Regions from separate parts of the Paenibacillus sp. FSL K6-2441 genome, predicted to be linked through region 2. Evidence: riboswitches for the same ligand, from Rfam matches in the RefSeq annotation. Region 2 holds a riboswitch; the other holds the start of a gene.

Region 1 (4,615 bases), 1.3 Mb from region 2:
CCACTTAAGCGCATCTGATTATCGTGAGGAATTTTTGCCTAAAGCCAAGCCGCTGGTGATGGAAGCGCTCAGCCGGCTCCGCGACAAGCATGGCATTGTGGTGATCGAGGGGGCTGGGAGCCCGGCCGAAATCAACCTGAAGCAACGGGATATCGTCAACATGAACTTGGCTGAATGGGCGGATGCTCCCGTGATCTTGGTGGGGGATATTGACCGCGGCGGCGTTTTTGCTTTTCTCGTTGGTACCCTGGAGCTGCTTGAGCCACACGAACGCGCCCGCGTAAAAGGGTTCATTATCAACAAGTTCCGCGGCGATTTGTCTCTATTGCAGCCCGGGCTGGATTGGCTGGAGCAGCGGACCGGAATTCCCGTACTAGGAGTGCTCCCCTTTCTGCCTGATCTGGATATCGAAGCAGAGGATTCCGTTGTCCTGGATACCTATCCTGCCCATCCAGAGCAAGCGCCAAGTAAGGAACTGGACATCGCAGTCATCCGTTACCCGCATATTTCCAACTTCACCGATTTTGATCCGTTGGCCGCCGAACCGGACGTGTCGCTACGTTATGTAAGCAAGCTGTCGGAGCTTGGGCATCCCGATGCGGTGATTTTACCGGGGACCAAGGATACGATCAGCGATCTGGAATTTTTGCGTAGGCAAGGGCTGGCGGAGGCTATTTGCAGCCTGATTGAAGAGGAGACGCGCACCCAGCTGGTCGGAATCTGCGGCGGATATCAAATGCTGGGAGAACAACTGCATGACCCCGAAGGCGTGGAGTCCAATGAACCGAGGTCTGCGTTAGGATTGGGCCTGCTCCCCTTGGCAACAACCTTCCTCCCAGGCAAAAAAACGGTACGGGTGCACGGCTATACGTGCGAGGACCAGCCGATATCGCTGCACTCTAAGAACCGCCGGCTGCCGATCTCAGGCTATGAGATTCATGCCGGCTCGACCCAGCAGCTGCGGGACACTCGTCCCTTATTTATGCTTCGGGTCAATGAGGAGCCAGTACAAGGGTCAGGGACAGCCCCGGAGTTAGAACAGGCTGAGACGCAAACACATCCGGAAGGCGCAGCCCGCGCCGATGGCAGGGTGTTTGGGACGTATCTGCACGGAGTGTTTCATAATGATGCCTGGCGACGTGCTTGGCTGGACGGACTGCGTACGAGCAAAGGGCTCGAACCTTTGAGCGTCACCTTTGTTTCTTCCTCGCGGAAGGAGGAAGCCTTCGATCGGTTAGCGGAGCAGGTTCGCAGGCATTTGCGCATGGATCTCATTTACGACATCGCCGGGATCCAAGGTAAGCTTTGACAAATCGGGTGATGTTAGGGTAGGATAAAAGTACGCTTAATTTTCGATGGGTAAAGTCGAAAAGCGGGGGAACCAATCTTTTGGGGCGAATCGTTGTAGGATTAACGTAGGGAACCATCTTTCCCGAGCCCGTCAGCTAACCTCGTTTGCAGTGGATGGGTCATTTTAATATTATTTCAGTCATCAATTAATGACCCTGTTCTTTGAAGCGGGGTCTTTTTGCGTTCTGCAAGACCTTTGACCCGAGCATTCGGCGGAGTACTCGCATTCACTGCAAGTTTCGAGCTTCTTCTTTACGCATCGCACTATTAAAGGAGGAGAGGATTTATGGCTAGTCCGAAGTACATCACCGATATTGCCAAGGTGAGCCAGTTGTCCGAGCAGGAGCGGCAGGAGTTGAAACCGATTACGGACAAATTCGTTTTTCGGGTGAATGACTACTATTTGAATTTGATCGACTGGAATGATCCAGAGGACCCGATCCGCAAGTTGGTGATCCCCAATACGGGAGAGCTGAAGGAATACGGGCGTTGGGACGCTTCCGACGAAGCGGCGAACTATGTGGTGCCTGGCTGCCAGCATAAATACCGCACGACCGCGCTGCTGATCGTGTCCGAGGTTTGCGGCTCCTATTGCCGGTATTGCTTCCGTAAACGGTTGTTTCGCAACGATGTGAAGGAAGCGATGGCGGATGTCACGCCTGGCATCGAGTATATCGCCCAGCATCCGGAGATCAACAACGTCCTGTTAACCGGCGGTGACAGCTTGATTTTGGCTACAAAGAAACTGCGTTCGATTCTCGAACGGCTAAGAGCCATTGAGCATGTAAAAATCATCCGACTCGGCTCCAAAATTCCTGTTTTTAATCCTATGCGTATTTATGAAGATCCGGAATTGCTGGATCTGATTAGGGAGTTCTCCACTGTAGACCAACGGATTTATGTCATGGCGCATATCAATCATCCGCGCGAAATTACCCCTGAAGCCCAAAGAGGGTTCCAGGCGTTACACGACGCTGGGGCTATCGTGGTTAATCAAACGCCGATTCTCAAAGGCATCAATGATGATGCGGCCGTGCTTGGCGAATTGCTGGACCGCTTATCGTGGGCCGGCGTCACTCCGTACTATTTCTTTATCAATCGTCCCGTTGCCGGAAATGCTGATTTCGTGATCCCGCTGAAACGAGCATATCAACTGGTGGAGGAAGCGAAAGCCCGTACATCGGGGCTTGGCAAACGCGTGCGGTTTTCAATGAGCCATTCTTCGGGAAAAATCGAAATCCTGGCCATTGAAAACGGGCAGGCTTATCTCAAATATCATCAGTCCCGGGACGGTGAATACGGCAAATTTATGATTTTGCCTTGCCCGGATGATGCTACCTGGTTCGACGATCTGCCAGGCAGTGAAGCGTACTGGAAGAAGCCGGAATCGAAGCTGGATACGCAGTCGGATCAGCCAACGGAAGACGCTGCAAGCGCAGTGTCCATTACGGGATAAAACAAAACGTACCCTTCCGCTTCCCCGATCAGGGGAGCGTGAAGGGTACGTTTTGTTTTTAGAGTCAGATCCGGAATTTTGCGATCGACTCCTGCAGCGCCAACGCCTGCTCATGCAGCGAACGAACCGTACGCGCGTGATTTTCCATTTCGCTCAGTTGTTGCTGCGAATAGCTGCTGATTTGCTCCATGTTAGCGAGCGACTTGGCGGTAATATTGGCGGATTCCTCCACCGATGCGGTCACTTCCTCGGTACCGGCGGATACCTCTTGGGTGGATGCTGAGACCGATTGAATCGTCAAGTTCACGTTCTGAATCAGCTTAGTTAATTGTTCAAACGCCTGACCAGCTTGCTTCACCCGTTCTGTTCCGGAGACGATTTCCTCGCTGGCCCGTTGCATAGCGTTGACGGAGTTTTCCGATTCTTCTCGAATACTGAGCAGGTTCTCACCGATTTCCTCCATCGCCTGGCGGGACTGCTCAGCCAGCTTACGGACTTCTTCGGCGACGACAGCAAACCCTTTGCCGTGCTCGCCGGCTCGTGCCGCTTCGATCGCCGCATTCAGTGCCAGAATATTAATTTGCTTCGTAATTTCCGTAATGGTTACGACAACGTTTGAAATTGACTCCGAGCGATCATTCAGCGTGCGGATATGCCCCAGCGTCCGATTAGCCGCATCTTCTACATGCTGCATCTGCGTAACCGCCGTTTGTGCCAAAGTATTCCCGGCACCGGCTTCATCCGCAGCTTGTCCAATCTGTTCGGTGACTTCGGCAGACGAAGCGGCAATGTGCTGTACACCTTGCGAAATTTCTTCCATCGCACGGGCGTTTTCGGCCGCTGCGGACGCAATCGTCATGCTGCCGGCTTCGATTTCCTTCGTCGCTACATTGGAACGGGCGATCAGATCCTCAAACGTCGTAACCGAACGGGACAAGTTCTCTGAGCCGTCGACGACCGCCCGGGACGTTTGCATCACGGCAGCGAACATGTCTTTGAGCTGATGAGTCATCGTTTGGAAGCTCCCGGCTAATTGGGCGATTTCGTCATTTCCTTTCACTTCGATGGTATGGCGGAAGTCCCCGCCAGCCATTTGTTCCGTGACCGTCACGAGCTTTCGGATCGGCTTCGTGATTCGCGTACTAACAAAGTAAGCTGCCGCCATGCCCGCCACAATGACAAGCAAGGTGATGCCGATACAGATGTATAAAATTTGGTCTTTCTTCTTATCGATGAAGGTAGCGTCAAGGCCCACGGCGAGCATCGCTTTGCTGCCGGGAATCGCGATGAAAGCTGTTTTGTGCGAGCCGAATTTGTCGGTATACAACTCACTGATTTGTACCCCGCCATTGGCCGCAGCGGTCATGGCCGGCTGAAGCTCCAGCTTGTCGCCGGGGGTCATCTCCGAGTTCTCATTCGTCGCCAGAACTGTAGCGCCGTCATCTTGAATATGTAGTAAATAAGCAGTGCTCAAGTTGTAGTCCTTAGTGCTCTTCGTCAAATACGATTCCACCGCAAAACGGGAGTTATCTTTACCGCTGAGCAATTGCAGGGATTGGGTCGTATCTAACCGTTTGAAGATGTCTTGAGTACTAGTTTGCAGCACTTTATCGAACTGTGGCAGCACATTTTGCTCAATGATCCCCATAGAGATGTTATAAAAGCTGACGCTAAATAAAAGTGAAGATACGACAATAATCACCGCATAGGTACTCATCAATCTGCGGCTGATGGAGCGATTAATGACCTTGAACACGAAAATCCTCTCCGTTCCCCTTAAAAAATGTGAAGTATACGCCTGGCTGTCTC
Region 2 (4,615 bases):
CTTTGTGTGCGGCGCTACTGCATGACCTGGGGCATGGTCCGTTTTCCCATTCTATAGAAGAAGCTTTTCAAATGCATCATGAGGATTGGACCTGCAAAATCCTCTTGGGGGAAACCGAGGTGGGGAACGTCCTGCGCGAGATTTCTCCGGATTTTCCGGACAAGGTGGCTGCGGTGATCCGGAAGGATTACGAAAATCCGATTGTGGTGAACTTGGTCTCTAGCCCGCTGGATGCGGATCGGATGGATTATTTGCTGCGAGATGCTTATTTTACCGGCGTAAACTACGGGACGATTGACATGGACCGAATTCTGCGGATGCTTCGACCTTTTCAAGGGCGGGTTGTTGTCAAAGAATCGGGGATGCATGCGGTGGAAGACTATTTGATGTCGCGGTATCAGATGTATTGGCAGGTCTATTTCCACCCGGTGACGCGGAGCTCGGAGATCATTCTCCGGCAAATTTTGCGACGGGCGAAGGAATTATACCGGAGCGGGCATTCCTTTAACTTCTTGCCGCATCCGCTGCCATTTTTATTTCAAGGGGATATCGGCGTTGCCGATTATTTGCAGCTGGACGAAGCGTTGATGCAAACGGCTTTCATGCAGTGGACGCGGGAAAAGGATGAGCGATTAAGCGATTTATGTTCCCGGTTTTTAAATCGCAAATTGTATAAATATGTAGAATTGGACACGCCGGAACTGGAAATGCTGGAGGAGATTCGGAACGCTTTTAGACAAGTGGGCCTACAACCTGAATACGACATGGAAATTGATTTTCCGACCGATCTGCCGTATGATGTGTTCCGTCCGGACGATGGGGTTCGACAGAAGCAAATTTTGCTGTTGGACCGGCAGGAACGGCTCCGGGAAATTTCAGAAGTATCGGATATCGTGCGGTCGATCAGCGGCTTGCACCGAGGGAAGACGCATTTGTACTATCCGGATAATAAATTGTGTGCTGTGATAGATCGGCTGCCCCGCCCGGTAGCCCGCATTTTCGAGCAACGGAATTAGGAGGATGACAAGGTTTATGTTATTTGATACGCATACGCATTTGGATGCTCCCCAATTTGACGAGGACCGCGAGGAAGTGATCGCGCGCGCCGTGGAACAAGGGGTTACGCGGATGATTAACATCGGATTTAACCGCGAGACGATCCCTTCGACCATGAAGTTGGCAGAGACCTATGACTTCATTTATGCCGCTGTCGGCTGGCATCCGCAAGACGCGATTACAATGCAAGAGGGCGATTTGGACTGGATTGCAGAATTGTGCAAGCATGAGAAGGTCGTCGCCATCGGAGAAATTGGGCTGGATTATTATTGGGATACGTCACCTAAGGACGTTCAACATAAGGTTTTTCGTGAGCAAATTGGACTGGCTCGCAGCTTGGGCATGCCGATTTCCATTCATAATCGGGACGCTCACGAAGACGTGGTACGCATCCTTCGGGAAGAGAAAGCCAATGAAGTTGGAGGCGTGATGCACTCTTTCTCCGGCAGTTGGGAAATTGCCAAAATGTGTCTAGATTTGGGATTTCATTTGTCGTTTGGCGGGCCGATTACGTTTAAAAATGCAAAACAGCCAAAAGAAGTGTTGGCCAAGACGCCGATGGATCGATTGCTGATCGAAACGGATTCCCCTTATTTAACGCCGCATCCATATCGTGGTAAACGGAATGAGTCCGCTCATGTCCGCTTGGTTGCAGAAATGGCAGCCGAGCTCAAAGGGGTCACTTTTGAGGAAATCGCGGAAATTACCACCCGAAACGCATTGGAACGATTTGGAATCCCGAGTATTTGAGAGCAAAACGGATGAAATAAAGAGGATTTCGGAAAGATTAATGCTTTTTAACCCTCAAAAACAAGGTCATTACATTTTTTTAACCATTTTTTTAAAAAAACGTGGTTGATTCGTCCTTTACAACCTGCATCGAAACAGGATAGAATCTTTTCAGTATCGATTCGGTTCGTTTTGAACCGTACGATGCTTGGTTCCATGAACCAGTCTCGCTGAATCTCCTATGACGGAGAACGGGGGAACCAATACGGATTGCAGTTGGCGATAGCCTGTATGCGTTCGTATTCGATTTCTTTCCAGGGTCTATGGGGTGAATTCAAGGTCATTGCGCCATGAGCGAATGTACTGAGAAAGGGCGGCTCTCTTTCGCCCGAACCCGACAGCTAACCTCGTAAGCGAATAAGAGAGGTCACTCGTGCAGCTATTACACCCAAGACATTCAAGAAGCCACGAAGGAGTTCCTCTAACTCTTTCTCCCGGCTTCTTTTGTTTTGAATAAAAGTAATAGGGTCGTCATACTGTTGGAAAACAGGAGGTGACGACAAGCAGGAGAGACTGGTCAAGGATGCAAAACGCTTAGGATTAAATTTAAGATCAGTGTTCAAAAAGTCAGGTTTTTCAGCACCGAGAAGGTTGGATGAAGCTTGGGACTGAGTAGCGCAGCGTACATGGGGGTACGTGAGCAACGGAAGGCCCGGCTGAATTCAAGATTCGATGCCGAATTCACTTCTTGACCTGCTTCGTGATCAAAAGATGACTTTTTGACTACCTTAGGCGTTTTGTAAAAAGTAACTGTAGTCGCGTCAATCGTTATCATGCATCGACCTAGACGGCGGGACTATGAAGGAGGACGGAAGAAATGGGCATTTTCCGCAAAGAGGAGACCCATGAATCACGCTCATCCAGCATGTCTTACGCAATGCGATGGAAGCATGAGAATTTACGTCAGATAGCGTTCGTCGGCGTTCTGGCCATCGCGGGAATCATCATCATCCTAATCTGGCTGTATAGCCAGGCACAGAAGGAAGTATCCCTGATTGTGGACGGGAATGTCCAGTCTGTGGAGACAACCCAATCCAGTGTAGCTCATCTGCTGGAGGAACAATCGATTAAGCTCAGTGCGAAGGATTCAGTATCCCTCCCGCTGGAAAGCTCGCTGAAGAACGGTGACCGCATTGTCATAGTACGCGCGAAGCCGGTCAATGTGACCGCGGACGGCAATACGAAAGTCCACTTCACGACGCAAAGCAAAGTAGAGGGCGTATTGTCCGAGCTCGGCATCACTTTGGATGAAGACGACAAGGTGACCCCGGCATTGGACAGTAAAGTTACCGAGAACCTGAATGTCAAGGTCGTTCGGGTCAGCAAGCAAACGGTGCAGAGCAAGGAGACTGTGCCCTTTAGCGTGGTCAAAACGTCGGACGACAAGCTGCTAAAAGGTACCACGAAGGTCATTCAAGAAGGTACCGAAGGTCTGGTCATTCACAACATTGAGAAAACCTACGAAGACGGAAAATTCGTGGCGAAGCGTTGGCTCGGCAAAGAGGTCTCCAAGGACCCTCAGCCGAAGGTGATCGCAGTCGGCACGAAGAAACCTACCGAGGTCCTGTCGGCCAGCATAAGCCGTAAGGGAAATACGGTGAACATCAGCGGGACGACGACCAAAGGTGGCGTCTCATTCAAATATAAAAAGATCCTGAAAAATGTTACGTTAACCGCGTATTCGGCGGAAGAAGACGGGATAGGCACCCGTACGGCTTCGGGTACCCGCGTGACGGAAGGCAGAACGATTGCCGTTGATAAAGACGTCGTTCCGCTTGGTTGGTGGGTATACATCGAAGGAGTCGGCTTCCGTAAGGCAGAGGATACGGGTGGAGCCATCGATGGAAATAAGATGGACGTCTATTTTGATAGTCTGAAGGATGCTAAGAAATTCGGCCGCAAGAAGGGCCGCACCGTATACGTAATCGGTCCGACGAAGCCGGAATTGAACTAAGATCTCGTTCTCTTTCGTTTTACAATGCGGAGGGAATGAGATAGTATTAGGATGATGAATAAGACAGTGGATTAGAAGGACAGTGGATTAGAAGAGGATGATATGATCCTCTTCTTTTTGTTATTCTGGTGGAGACAAGCAAGAACAGGAAGGAAGACAGATCCATGATCAAAGAGGTCATCGTGGTGGAGGGCCGAGATGACACCGTGGCCATTAAACGAGCCGTAGAGGCGGATACGATTGAGACGGGGGGTTCGGCGATAGGCGAAGCCGTGCTAAAGAAAATCGCTTTGGCGCAGGAACGCCGGGGCGTGATTATTTTTACGGACCCCGACCATGCCGGGGAGCGGATTCGTAAAATCGTGGCAGCGCGGGTGCCGGGCTGCAAGCACGCTTTCCTGCCTGAGGTCGAAGCTACGAAGAAAGGCGACATCGGGGTGGAGAATGCCTCGCCGGAGGCGATCCGCACCGCGTTGTCCCGGGTGCGCAGCGAAGCGCCGGGAGTAGAGGCCGCAATCACCTGGGAAGACTTGATTAACGCAGGGTTAATCGTACACCCGCAAGCTGCGGCGCGGCGAAAAGCGCTGGGCGAGCTGTTGGGTATCGGATATTGTAACGGAAAGCAGCTCTACAAACGGTTAACCGTGTTCCGCATCAGCCGCGAGGAGTTTGCAGCTGCGTTAGCCGAGTTGGAAAGCAAAGGAGTTTAAGAACCATGAGCATAAGGGAAGACGTATCCACACCGCGCCGGACGAAGGAGATCATTCAGCGGCACGGTTTTTCGTTCAAAAAAAGTCTGGGGCAAAACTTTCTGAT

What was found. Region 2 has a riboswitch for cyclic di-AMP ahead of NSQ80_RS00145 (3D domain-containing protein). Riboswitches for the same ligand answer to the same signal wherever they lie in the genome.
Region 1: it holds a riboswitch for cyclic di-AMP, as region 2 does, so the genes downstream of both, NSQ80_RS05910 (KamA family radical SAM protein) here and NSQ80_RS00145 (3D domain-containing protein) in region 2, are expected to answer to the same signal.

Annotation. Positions count from the first base shown of each region.
Region 1 is NZ_CP150174.1:1,376,349-1,380,963, forward strand. Features, by position in the region: gene NSQ80_RS05905 (cobyric acid synthase) at 1-1,309, shown strand, start outside; cyclic di-AMP (ydaO/yuaA leader) riboswitch at 1,333-1,475, shown strand; gene NSQ80_RS05910 (KamA family radical SAM protein) at 1,637-2,806, shown strand; gene NSQ80_RS05915 (HAMP domain-containing methyl-accepting chemotaxis protein) at 2,871-4,562, opposite strand.
Region 2 is NZ_CP150174.1:29,869-34,483, forward strand. Features, by position in the region: gene NSQ80_RS00135 (HD domain-containing protein) at 1-1,016, shown strand, start outside; gene NSQ80_RS00140 (TatD family hydrolase) at 1,033-1,806, shown strand; cyclic di-AMP (ydaO/yuaA leader) riboswitch at 2,004-2,216, shown strand; gene NSQ80_RS00145 (3D domain-containing protein) at 2,663-3,799, shown strand; gene rnmV (ribonuclease M5) at 3,964-4,509, shown strand; gene rsmA (16S rRNA (adenine(1518)-N(6)/adenine(1519)-N(6))-dimethyltransferase RsmA) at 4,515-4,615, shown strand, end outside.